2 regions of the Bacillus sp. SD127 genome follow, and region 1 is predicted to be linked to the other one. Evidence: predicted binding sites of a transcription regulator. Region 1 holds the regulator's gene; the other holds the start of a gene.
The links. The regulator NrdR, encoded in region 1, represses ribonucleotide reductase genes. The targets are predictions, from matches to a motif close to AACACNATATATNGTGTT.
Positions count from the first base shown of each region.

Region 2: the regulator NrdR is predicted to act here: its motif matches at 3,030-3,047, upstream of nrdI (class Ib ribonucleoside-diphosphate reductase assembly flavoprotein NrdI).

Region 1 covers NZ_CP191226.1:1,299,084-1,304,983, forward strand. The annotation lists gene ACQVGS_RS06660 (glyceraldehyde-3-phosphate dehydrogenase) at 150-1,172, shown strand; gene speD (adenosylmethionine decarboxylase) at 1,410-1,790, shown strand; gene nrdR (transcriptional regulator NrdR) at 2,063-2,521, shown strand; gene dnaB (replicative helicase loading/DNA remodeling protein DnaB) at 2,635-4,056, shown strand; gene dnaI (primosomal protein DnaI) at 4,084-5,016, shown strand; gene ACQVGS_RS06685 (TVP38/TMEM64 family protein) at 5,053-5,694, shown strand; gene ytxC (putative sporulation protein YtxC) at 5,773-5,900, shown strand, end outside.
Region 2 covers NZ_CP191226.1:2,394,680-2,400,579, reverse strand. The annotation lists gene miaA (tRNA (adenosine(37)-N6)-dimethylallyltransferase MiaA) at 1-160, shown strand, start outside; gene hfq (RNA chaperone Hfq) at 200-421, shown strand; gene amyS (alpha-amylase) at 589-2,163, shown strand; gene ACQVGS_RS12780 (YmzC family protein) at 2,274-2,546, shown strand; gene ACQVGS_RS12775 (hypothetical protein) at 2,628-2,858, shown strand; gene nrdI (class Ib ribonucleoside-diphosphate reductase assembly flavoprotein NrdI) at 3,091-3,483, shown strand; gene nrdE (class 1b ribonucleoside-diphosphate reductase subunit alpha) at 3,443-5,545, shown strand; gene nrdF (class 1b ribonucleoside-diphosphate reductase subunit beta) at 5,563-5,900, shown strand, end outside.

The DNA.
Region 1 (5,900 bases):
TTGTGTGCAAGAAAACGTATGATACATCATAAATTAGCGTTATAATCGTTGATTTTTATCAATATGTACTGGCGAATTCTTTTTAATGTGTTATACTAATTTCAGATGACAACAATTTAGAATGACATAATTGATGAGGGGTGACCAACGTGAAGGTAAAAGTAGCGATAAACGGGTTTGGAAGAATCGGAAGAATGGTCTTTAGAAAAGCAATGTTGGACGATCAAATTCAAGTAGTGGCTATTAACGCCAGCTATTCGGCTGAAACGCTGGCTCATTTAATAAAGTATGACACAAATCACGGACGGTACGACAAAGAGGTTGAGGCTGGAGAAGACAGTCTGATTGTGAATGGAAAAAAAGTACTCTTGTTAAATAGCCGTGATCCGCAACAGCTGCCTTGGCGGGAATATGATATTGACATTGTCGTTGAAGCAACAGGGAAGTTTAATTCAAAAGAAAAAGCGATGGGACATATTGAAGCGGGCGCGAAAAAAGTCATTCTGACCGCTCCGGGGAAAAATGAAGACGTTACCATTGTGATGGGTGTTAATGAAGACCAATTTGATGCTGAACGCCACGTCATTATTTCAAACGCGTCATGCACGACAAATTGCCTTGCACCGGTTGTGAAAGTGCTTGATGATGAATTTGGCATTGAGAGCGGTCTAATGACGACAGTGCACGCTTATACGAACGATCAAAAAAATATTGATAATCCGCACAAAGATTTGCGCCGCGCCCGGGCATGCGGTGAATCCATCATTCCGACGACAACAGGAGCGGCAAAGGCGCTTTCGCTTGTTCTGCCTCACCTGAAAGGAAAACTTCACGGTCTCGCATTGCGTGTCCCTGTACCGAACGTCTCATTAGTTGATCTTGTTGTCGACTTGAAAACGGATGTAACGGCAGAAGAGGTAAACGAAGCATTCAAACAGGCTGCCAAAACGTCAATGTACGGAGTGCTTGATTATTCGGATGAACCGCTCGTGTCGACAGATTATAATACGAATCCGCATTCGGCGGTTATTGACGGGCTTACGACAATGGTGATGGAAGACAGAAAAGTAAAGGTTCTCGCATGGTATGACAATGAATGGGGCTACTCATGCAGAGTAGTTGATCTCATCCGCCATGTGGCGGCACGAATGAAACATCCATCTGCTGTATAGAATAAGGTCATGGACACAATTTAAGAAAAAACCCTTAACAGCATATTTCTGAAAAAACGCTTCTTGCAAATTAGACTTAAACACAGTATACTATTTTTCGTGAACTTCTTGCTTGAGACTGTTTCGGGATTACTTAAAGGGTTAGGACCTCTCCGGACTAACTTTCCCCCGTGGTAAATAGCCGACCCAGTTGTTGGAACTTCACTTTTTAATTCTTGTTAAGGGGGGTCCATGACTATGGAAACAATGGGGCGTCACGTTATCTCCGAGCTATGGGGATGCGATTTTGATAAGCTGAATGACATGGATTTTATTGAAAAAACGTTTGTAAATGCTGCTTTAAAATCAGGAGCTGAGGTGCGCGAGGTTGCATTTCACAAATTTGCACCGCAGGGCGTAAGCGGAGTCGTTATTATTTCTGAATCACATTTAACGATTCACAGTTTTCCTGAGCACGGATATGCAAGCATTGATGTTTATACTTGTGGAGACTTAGATCCTAATGTCGCTGCTGACTACATTGCAGAGGCATTACATGCTGATACAAGAGAAAACATTGAAATACCAAGAGGAATGGGGCCTGTGCAGATTAAACAGGCGCAAGCGAAAGTACTATAAAGTAAACACGAACACAAAGGGAGCTGGAGCTAGAAAGCCGTTACGCGCTTTTTAGCTTATGCTCCTTTTATTTTTATGAACAAACAGGGGCGGCTAGCTTTTTCTTTTACCGTTTTTTTTGTAAAATAAGAAAGAGATATGTCATAAACCGCCTGATGCTGTTAGACACAGCCTAAACAACGGCTCTCCCGACAGATGCCTGTCACATCACTTATAGCCGGAGGCTGCCGAATATACATTGCAGGGTACGAAATAGTTGGGAGCTGATTTTATTGAAATGTCCTTCATGCCAGCATAACGGAACGCGAGTCCTCGATTCACGGCCTGTGGATGACGGAAAATCCATTCGCAGAAGACGGGAATGCGAAGCCTGCCATTACCGCTTTACTACCTTTGAGAAAGTGGAGGAAACCCCGCTCATCGTTGTTAAAAAAGAAGGTGTGCGAGAGGAATTCAGCAGGGAAAAAATGCTGCGCGGCCTTATTAAAGCATGTGAAAAAAGGCCTGTTTCACTCAAAACGCTGGAAGATATGTGTTTTGACATTGAAAAAGAACTGCGCAATCAAGGCTGTTCCGAAGTGAAAAGCGAGTTCGTCGGAGAAATGGTCATGGATCGCCTGGCTAAGGTTGATGAAGTCGCATACGTGCGGTTCGCGTCCGTCTATAGGCAGTTTAAAGATATTAATGTCTTTATCGATGAATTAAAAGATTTAATAAAGAAAGAGCGTTAAAGAGCTAAAAGGATTCTTCTAGCTCTTTTCTCATGTGCAAAATTGGCATTTGATAGATATTCGAAACGGTGTAAAATGAGAGGTAGAAACATAATCGGAAGGTTTGAGAATGTATGGCTGACTATTGGAAAGATGTACTGCCTGTAGACCCTTATGTGGTGAAGAGCAAATCAATGCTGCAGGATATTGACAGACAAATTATTACACAACTGTACCAGCCCTTAATCGGCCCTGTTGCATTCTCTCTTTATATGACATTGTGGGGAGAACTTGAACAAAACCGTCTGTGGGGCGGAGAATCCACACATAGACAGCTGATGGGAATGACCCAGTCCAATTTGAAAACGATCCATCAGGAACAGGGGAAGCTCGAGGGCATCGGATTGCTAAAAGTATATATGAAAGAATCCGAGCGGCAGGAGCGCCTCTTTATATATGAACTGCTGCCGCCGCTGCGGCCGAATGAATTTTTCGAAGACGGCATGCTGAACGTTTTCCTGTATAACAGAGTCGGAAAAACAAAATATCAGCAGTTAAAACAATTTTTTACGCATCCGGCGATTTCAGAAGACGCCAAAGAAATTACAAGGCCGTTTAATCATGCGTTTGAATCACTGCAGCCGAGTGAATGGAAGCTCACATCCGATATGGAGGAAACGGTGAGACTTGCGACGGGAAGGGAGTATACAACTGTCGGACAGGCTCCGTCCTATACCGTTACAGAGGATGTGTTCGATTTTGATTTGTTTTTAGCGGGGCTTTCGGAGACGATGATTCCAAGAAAAGCAATGACACAGCAGGTGCGGGAAACGATTAAAAAGCTTTCTTATTTGTACGGCATTGATCCTTTGCAGATGCAAAATGTCGTCATGAGCGCGATCGATGAGCATGAAGTGATTACCACCGAAGCTTTAAGAAAAGCAGCAAGTGACTGGTACCAAATCGAGAGGAACGGACAGCTGCCGGACTTAGTGGAGAAAACACAGCCGGTACATCTGCGTGAAGGCGGAAAAGCGGCAGAAGAGGATTCGCTGGATAGTGAGCTGATCGCATTGCTGGAGGTCATCTCACCGAAAAAGCTTCTTCAGGATATCGCGGACGGAACCGAACCGTCAAAAGCAGATCTAAAAATTATAGAAGAAATTATGTTTGAACAGAAGCTGGAGCCAGGCGTCACAAATGTATTGATTTATTACGTCATGCTGAAAACCGACATGAAGCTGTCGAAAAATTATATACAAAAAATTGCCTCCCATTGGGCGCGCAAAAAAGTCAAAACGGTCAGAGAAGCGATGAAGCTTGCCATAGAAGAAAACCGCCAGTATCTCGAATGGGCTGAAGGGAAAACGAGCCAATCTTCTAAACGAAATCAAAAAGTGATTCGCGAAGAAAAACTTCCTGACTGGATGAAAGAAAAGAAAACGGCTTCCGATTCTGAAACCGGACAGCAAATGCTGCATGAACAGGACTTGGAAGAACAGAAGAAAAAGATGATGGAAGAAATGAAAAAACTGAAAAAATACTCTGCCTATTAAGAGCAGAGATGCGGGGTGAAGTAATACATGGAACCAATCAGCCGTTCCCTGCAGGGCGTAACCGGCAGACCGGATTTCCAAAAGCGTCTTGAACAAATGAAGGAAAAAGTGATGAAGGATCAAGACGTTCAGGCATTTTTAAAGGAAAATGAAGACGTCATCGATCAAAAAATGATTGAAAGAAGCTTAAATAAGCTTTATGAATATATTGGACAGAGCAAGCACTGCTCTTATTGTTCAGAAGACGAAAACAGCAATAATCTGTTGGAGGGCTACCATCCGAAGCTTGTGATGACCGGCCGCTCTATTGATATCGAGTATTACGAATGTCCGGTCAAACGAAAGCTCGATCAGCAGAAAAAACAGAAGTCTCTCATGAAAAGCATGTATATTCAGCAGGATCTTCTCGGAGCGACGTTCCAGCAGGTTGATATTAATGATCCGAGCAGACTTGCAATGTTCCAGCATGTCACGGATTTTCTGAAAAGCTATAATGAGACGGGAAAAGGGAAAGGATTATATTTGTACGGCAAGTTCGGTGTAGGAAAAACCTTTATGCTAGCCGCTATTGCCAATGAGCTGGCGGAAAAAGAGTATTCCTCCATGATCGTCTATGTGCCCGAATTTGTCAGAGAGCTGAAAAATTCGCTTCAAGATCATTCGTTGGAAGAAAAGCTGAACATGGTAAAAACCACGCCTGTATTGATGCTCGACGACATCGGAGCAGAATCGATGACGAGCTGGGTCAGGGATGAAGTTATCGGAACAGTGCTTCAGCACAGAATGTCCCAGCAGCTGCCGACTTTCTTCTCTTCTAATTTCTCGCCTGATGAGCTGAAACATCATTTTACGTATTCGCAAAGGGGAGAAAAGGAAGAAGTGAAAGCGGCAAGATTAATGGAGCGGATTTTATATCTGGCTGCTCCTATCCGTCTTGACGGAGAAAACCGCCGCCATTAATAACCGCTGCGGTTCAAAGGGGAAGGAACTGAGGGTATGAAACTTAAAACGGCTGTTAAATGGCTGGCAGTGCTTGCGGGAGCAGGCTTGATTTTTTGGGCAAATAAAAGGTATTTAAATCTATCTCCGAAAGAAATCCGGATATGGGTTTTATCATTTGGCATCTTTGCGCCGCTTATCTTTATCGGGATATCGATCGTCAGACCGCTTGTATTATTTCCGGTATCAGTTATTTCTATTGCGGGCGGTCTGGCCTTTGGCCCGATTCTCGGCACGCTTTACACACTATTCGGGTCGATGTGCGCTTCGGCTGTCTCATTTTTTGCAGCCGGTCTGTTGGCGGCAAAAACCAACAGCCATCACGAAAGGCTGGAAAATATCCAGAAACAGATGGAAGAAAACGGTTTTTTCTATATCTTTCTTCTGCGGATTCTTCCGATTAATTTTGACTTCGTCAGCTATGCGGCAGGGCTTTCTAATGTCAAGCCGCTCCCATATTTTACGGCGACGGCTGCGGGAATCATCCCTGGGACCGTTGCGCTGAACGTGCTGGGAGCAAGCTTTTTCACGGGCAATTTGCCCGCCTTCTTTCTCGTCCTCGGATTTTATATCATTTTTATGACGCTGCCATTTATCTTCAGAAAGAAAATGCAAAGCTTGTTTCAAGAATCAAATTAAGATTTGCCGGTGACCTTTACGTCTATTTTAAAAACATCCCCCATATACTTGTAACAGATGCCGTAAGGGGGGACAAACATGCTTGAAATAATCTTTGAAGATGACCATGATACAGCCGCTTTTTTACATCTCATTCAGCATTCGGACGATCGGAAAAACATCATTGTCCGTGAAGGCATACGAAAAATCGGGATTGAAAAAGCTGA
Region 2 (5,900 bases), 1.1 Mb from region 1:
CGAGCAATTAAAACAAAACTCCAGACGGTATGCGAAACGCCAGCTGACGTGGTTTCGCAACAAAATGCCGGTTGACTGGTTCGATATGACCCCGCCTGTTGATATGGAGCTGAAAAAAAAGGAAATTTTCACATATATAGCAGGAAAACTGCAACTTTAATCGAAACTGTATGATATAGAGAATCAAGGAGGACGAAACATGAAACCGATTAATATTCAGGATCAGTTTTTGAATCAAATCCGCAAAGAAAATACGTATGTCACTGTTTTTTTACTGAACGGCTTTCAATTGCGCGGCCAGGTGAAAGGCTTTGATAACTTTACCGTATTGCTAGAATCGGAAGGTAAGCAGCAGCTTATATATAAACATGCGATCTCGACTTTTGCACCGCAAAAAAACGTCCAGCTTGAATTAGAATAGACCATAAAGATAAAACGAAATAGAAGAACCTCGGGCTTTCAGTCCGAGGTTTTTTGTGTCGCAGAAATTCCTATAGAGATTACAAAAAATATAGGAAATTGGTTATTTGTGTAAAACCCCTATTGTTGTACAATGATTTGTGATCATGCTGGAAAGGGGAGAGGAGAATGATTCACAAACGAAAACGTGCCATATCATGCGGTCTGGTGTTTTTCTTAACATTGCTGTTTGTCACGCTGCCGGTATCTAAAACTTGGGCTGCAAGCGTAAATGGCACGCTGATGCAGTACTTTGAATGGTACCTGCCTAATGACGGACAACATTGGAAACGCTTGCAAGAAGATGCGGGGCATTTATCTGAAATTGGAATCACTGCTGTATGGATTCCGCCTGCATACAAAGGAACGAGTCAATCTGACAATGGATATGGCCCATATGATTTGTACGATTTAGGAGAATTTCAGCAAAAAGGGACGATGCGCACAAAATACGGCACAAAACCGGAGCTTCAGTCAGCGATCAGCTCCCTGCATTCGCAAAACATTCAAGTATACGGTGATGTTGTTTTGAATCATAAGGCAGGCGCGGATGCAACGGAAGATGTAACCGCGGTCGAAGTGAATCCAAACGATAGAAATCAGGAAACATCAGGAGAGTATCAAATAAAAGCATGGACAGGCTTTCATTACCCGGGCCGCGGAAGCACGTACAGCGATTTTAAGTGGCATTGGTACCATTTCGACGGAGCGGATTGGGACGAATCCCGAAAGCTGAACCGCATCTATAAGTTTCGAGGGGATGGAAAGGCATGGGATTGGGAAGTATCAAGGGAAAACGGCAACTACGATTATTTGATGTATGCAGACGTTGACTATGATCATCCGGATGTTGTCGCAGAAACGAAAAGATGGGGTACCTGGTATGCAAACGAGCTTCAACTCGACGGTTTTCGGCTCGACGCTGTTAAACATATTAAATTTTCTTTTCTGAGTGATTGGGTAAAGGCAGTCAGACAATCAACAGGAAAGGAAATGTTTACAGTTGCAGAGTATTGGCAAAATAACCTGAACGAGCTCGAAAACTATTTGAATAAAACTGATTTTAAGCAATCTGTTTTTGATGTCCCGCTTCACTATCATTTGCAGGCTGCATCCTCACAGGGGGGCGGCTATGATATGAGACATTTGCTGGATGGCACTGTCGTATCGAAGCATCCGATGCAAGCGGTAACATTTGTGGAAAATCATGATACACAGCCGGGGCAATCATTGGAGTCGACTGTACAAACATGGTTTAAGCCCCTCGCTTATGCCTTCATTTTAACAAGAGAGGCTGGTTACCCGCAGGTTTTCTATGGAGATATGTATGGAACAAAGGGTTCATCGTCAAGGGAAATTCCGTCGCTCAAAAATAAAATAGAACCCATTTTAAAAGCGCGTAAACATTATGCATACGGGACCCAGCATGATTATTTTGACCATGAGGATGTGATTGGCTGGACGAGGGAAGGTGATCAATCGGCCGCCCAATCAGGATTGGCTGCATTAATCACAGACGGTCCTGGCGGGTCAAAGAGGATGTACGTCGGAAAGCAAAATGCCGGCGAGGCATGGTATGACATTACTGGGAACCGCTCCGATCCTGTTACGATTCATTCTGATGGATGGGGAGAGTTTCATGTAAACGGAGGTTCAGTATCCATTTATGTACAGAAGCAAGAAAGGGAGGGGCTGAAAGGCTAACACAGCACCTCTCTTGTTTTTTATCTTGCTAGGTCTTTTTTATAATGAGAACATAAGAAGGGGGAAAGTGTATATAATGTAAAAAATTTGAACGTGAGAGGAGTGAACGAATGTTTTCTGAATCTGAAGCGGAGTTGAGACGAATCAGAATTGCACTTGTCTGGATTGCTGTGTTCTTATTGTTTGGTGCGTGCGGGAGAGATGAAACAGTGATTGAAACAGATAGCGGAGATTCTTATGAAACGCCCCAGCCAAGTTCATTTCCGCTCGAAAATAATCATTTTGGAATCGTAAATGACGGCAATATAGAAATTTATGAGTATAATGAGGCTGATAACAAGGTAAAGCTTAAAAAAGCGTTTCCGTCTGATGAGCTTGAATAAAATTCACAAGCATGGAATTTTACAAAGCAGACGCAGATCGCTAAACTGAATACTGACACAGAACATACAGAGGGTGAAATGATGAAGCATAAGATTATTGTCAATCACTGGGAAGAAATCTGTGAAGACGATTCCTGCTATGAATATGGAACGAGTATTATTGTTAATGGAAAAGAATTAATCAGAGAAGCCTCAATTATAAGCGCGTTGAAGGCAGTTTTAGAAGAAATCGGCGCTGATGCAGAAATAGAAGAAACAGTCGAAAGCGAAAAATGCTGTGACAGTATAAGAAAAAAAAATCTAGACTACTAAGCAGTTTTTTTTCATGTTATGATATACATCGGCTTAAAAACGACACTTCGAGTAGGATGAGAGATGATTCTCGTTCTGCTCTCTTTTTTGGGCCCTGATGAGGGTGCCAGAGAGAAAATATGAATTTTTTATTAAAACGAATCTATATATTGTGTTTTTGCCAGAGGGTAGTATACTATATATAGTGTTAGTGGTTGAGAGATTCATATTTTTTGATAGGTCGTGATAAAACGTGGTACAAATCATATTTGATTCAAAAACAGGGAATGTTCAGCGCTTTGTGAATAAAATAGACTTTCAGCAAATACGCAAGGTGGACGAAATTGACCACCTGGACACTCCGTTTGTTTTGGTCACCTACACGACAAACTTCGGCCAGGTACCGGCATCAACACAATCATTTCTCGAAAAATACGCCCATCTCTTATTAGGGGTCGCTGCGAGCGGCAATAAAGTATGGGGCGATAACTTTGCGAAAAGCGCCGATACCATTTCAAGACAATATCAGGTGCCGATTTTGCACAAATTTGAACTCAGCGGCACATCTAAAGACGTTGAATTGTTTACTCAGGAGGTAGAAAGAGTTGTCACAAAATCAAGTGCCAAAATGGATCCAATTAAATAACGAAATCATGATCCAAAAAGATGGAAAATTCCAGTTTGATAAGGATAAAGAGGCTGTACATAGTTATTTTGTAGACTATATCAATCAAAACACAGTTTACTTTCACGATCTAAAAGAGAAGCTGGATTATTTGATTGAAAATCAATACTACGAAGAGGAATTCTTAAGCCTTTATTCTTTTGAAGACATTAAAGAAGTGTTTAAGACAGCTTACGCTAAGAAGTTTCGTTTTCCTTCCTTCATGAGTGCGTTTAAATTCTATAATGACTATGCTTTGAAAACGAATGACAAGAAAAGAATCCTCGAGCGTTATGAGGATCGGATCTCAATTGTTGCGCTGTTCTTCGCAAACGGGGACACTGAGAAAGCAAAAGAATATGTGAACCTAATGATCAATCAGGAATATCAGCCGAGTACACCGACATTTTTGAACGCCGGCAGAAAACGCCGCGGTGAACTGGTGAGCTGCTTCTTGCTCGAAGTCAATGATTCATTAAATGATATTTCAAGAGCGATCGATATCTCCATGCAGCTTTCTAAACTGGGCGGCGGGGTTTCTCTTAACCTGTCCAAGCTTCGCGCGAAAGGTGAAGCCATCAAAGATGTTGAAAATGCCACAAAAGGTGTTGTAGGCGTCATGAAGCTTCTTGATAACGCGTTCCGTTATGCTGACCAAATGGGACAAAGACAAGGATCTGGTGCGGCGTATTTAAACATTTTCCACCGCGATATCAATGATTTTCTCGATACGAAAAAGATTTCTGCCGACGAGGATGTGCGCGTCAAAACACTTTCTATCGGTGTAGTCATTCCGGACAAGTTCGTTGAGCTTGCGCGTGAGGACAAAGCGGCTTATGTATTCTATCCGCATACCATCTATAAAGAGTACGGACAGCACATGGACGAAATGGACATGAATGAAATGTACGACAAGTTCGTCGACAACCCTAGGGTGAAAAAAGAGAAAATCAACCCGCGGAAATTGCTCGAAAAACTGGCGGTGCTTCGTTCTGAATCAGGCTATCCATACATCATGTTCCAGGATAATGTCAACAAAGTACATGCGAATAACCATATTTCAAAGGTGAAATTTTCTAATCTTTGCTCTGAAGTGCTGCAGGCATCTCAGGTTTCTTCTTACACTGACTACGATGTAGAAGATGAAATCGGTTTGGATATTTCCTGCAACCTGGGATCGCTTAACATTCTCAACGTGATGGAGCACAAATCGATCGAAAAGACTGTTAAGCTTGCGACTGATTCCTTAACTCACGTATCTGAAACGACTGATATCCGTAATGCACCTGCTGTAAGACGGGCAAACAAAGCGATGAAATCAATCGGTCTCGGCGCTATGAACCTTCACGGATACCTTGCGCAAAACGGCATCGCGTATGAAAGTCCAGAAGCGCGCGACTTTGCGAACACATTCTTTATGATGGTGAACTTCTACTCTATCCAGCGTTCTGCAGAGATCGCAAAAGAGAAGGGCGAGACGTTTGATCAATATGAAGGATCAACCTATGCAACTGGTGAATACTTCGATAAATACGTTTCAACTGATTTCTCGCCGAAATACGAAAAAATCGCAAATCTATTTGAAGGTATGCATATCCCGACGACAGAGGACTGGAAACAATTAAAAGCATTTGTGGCTGAACACGGCATGTATCACAGCTACAGATTATGCATTGCGCCGACAGGCTCGATTTCATACGTTCAGTCAAGCACGGCATCTGTCATGCCGATTATGGAACGGATTGAAGAAAGAACATACGGCAACTCAAAAACGTACTACCCAATGCCTGGGCTTGCATCTAATAACTGGTTCTTCTACAAAGAAGCCTATGATATGGATATGTTCAAAGTCGTAGATATGATCGCGACAATCCAGCAGCACGTTGATCAGGGAATCAGCTTTACATTGTTCCTAAAAGATACAATGACGACTCGTGATTTAAACCGGATTGATTTGTATGCACATCACAGAGGAATTAAAACCATTTACTATGCAAGAACGAAAGATACTGGGCAAGACAGCTGCCTTTCTTGTGTTGTTTGATTAAAGGAGAGTTTATAGTGACGAAAATTTATGACGCAGCAAACTGGTCAAAGCATGAAGACGACTTTACCCAAATGTTTTATAACCAAAATGTGAAACAGTTCTGGCTTCCGGAAGAGATTGCTTTAAACGGCGATCTCCTCACTTGGAAGTACCTCGGGAAAAACGAGCAAGACACGTATATGAAGGTACTGGCCGGATTGACTCTTCTTGATACAGAGCAGGGGAATACAGGAATGCCGATCGTGGCTGAGCACGTAGACGGCCACCAGCGGAAAGCCGTGCTGAATTTTATGGCGATGATGGAGAACGCCGTTCACGCAAAATCGTACTCTAATATTTTCATGACACTGGC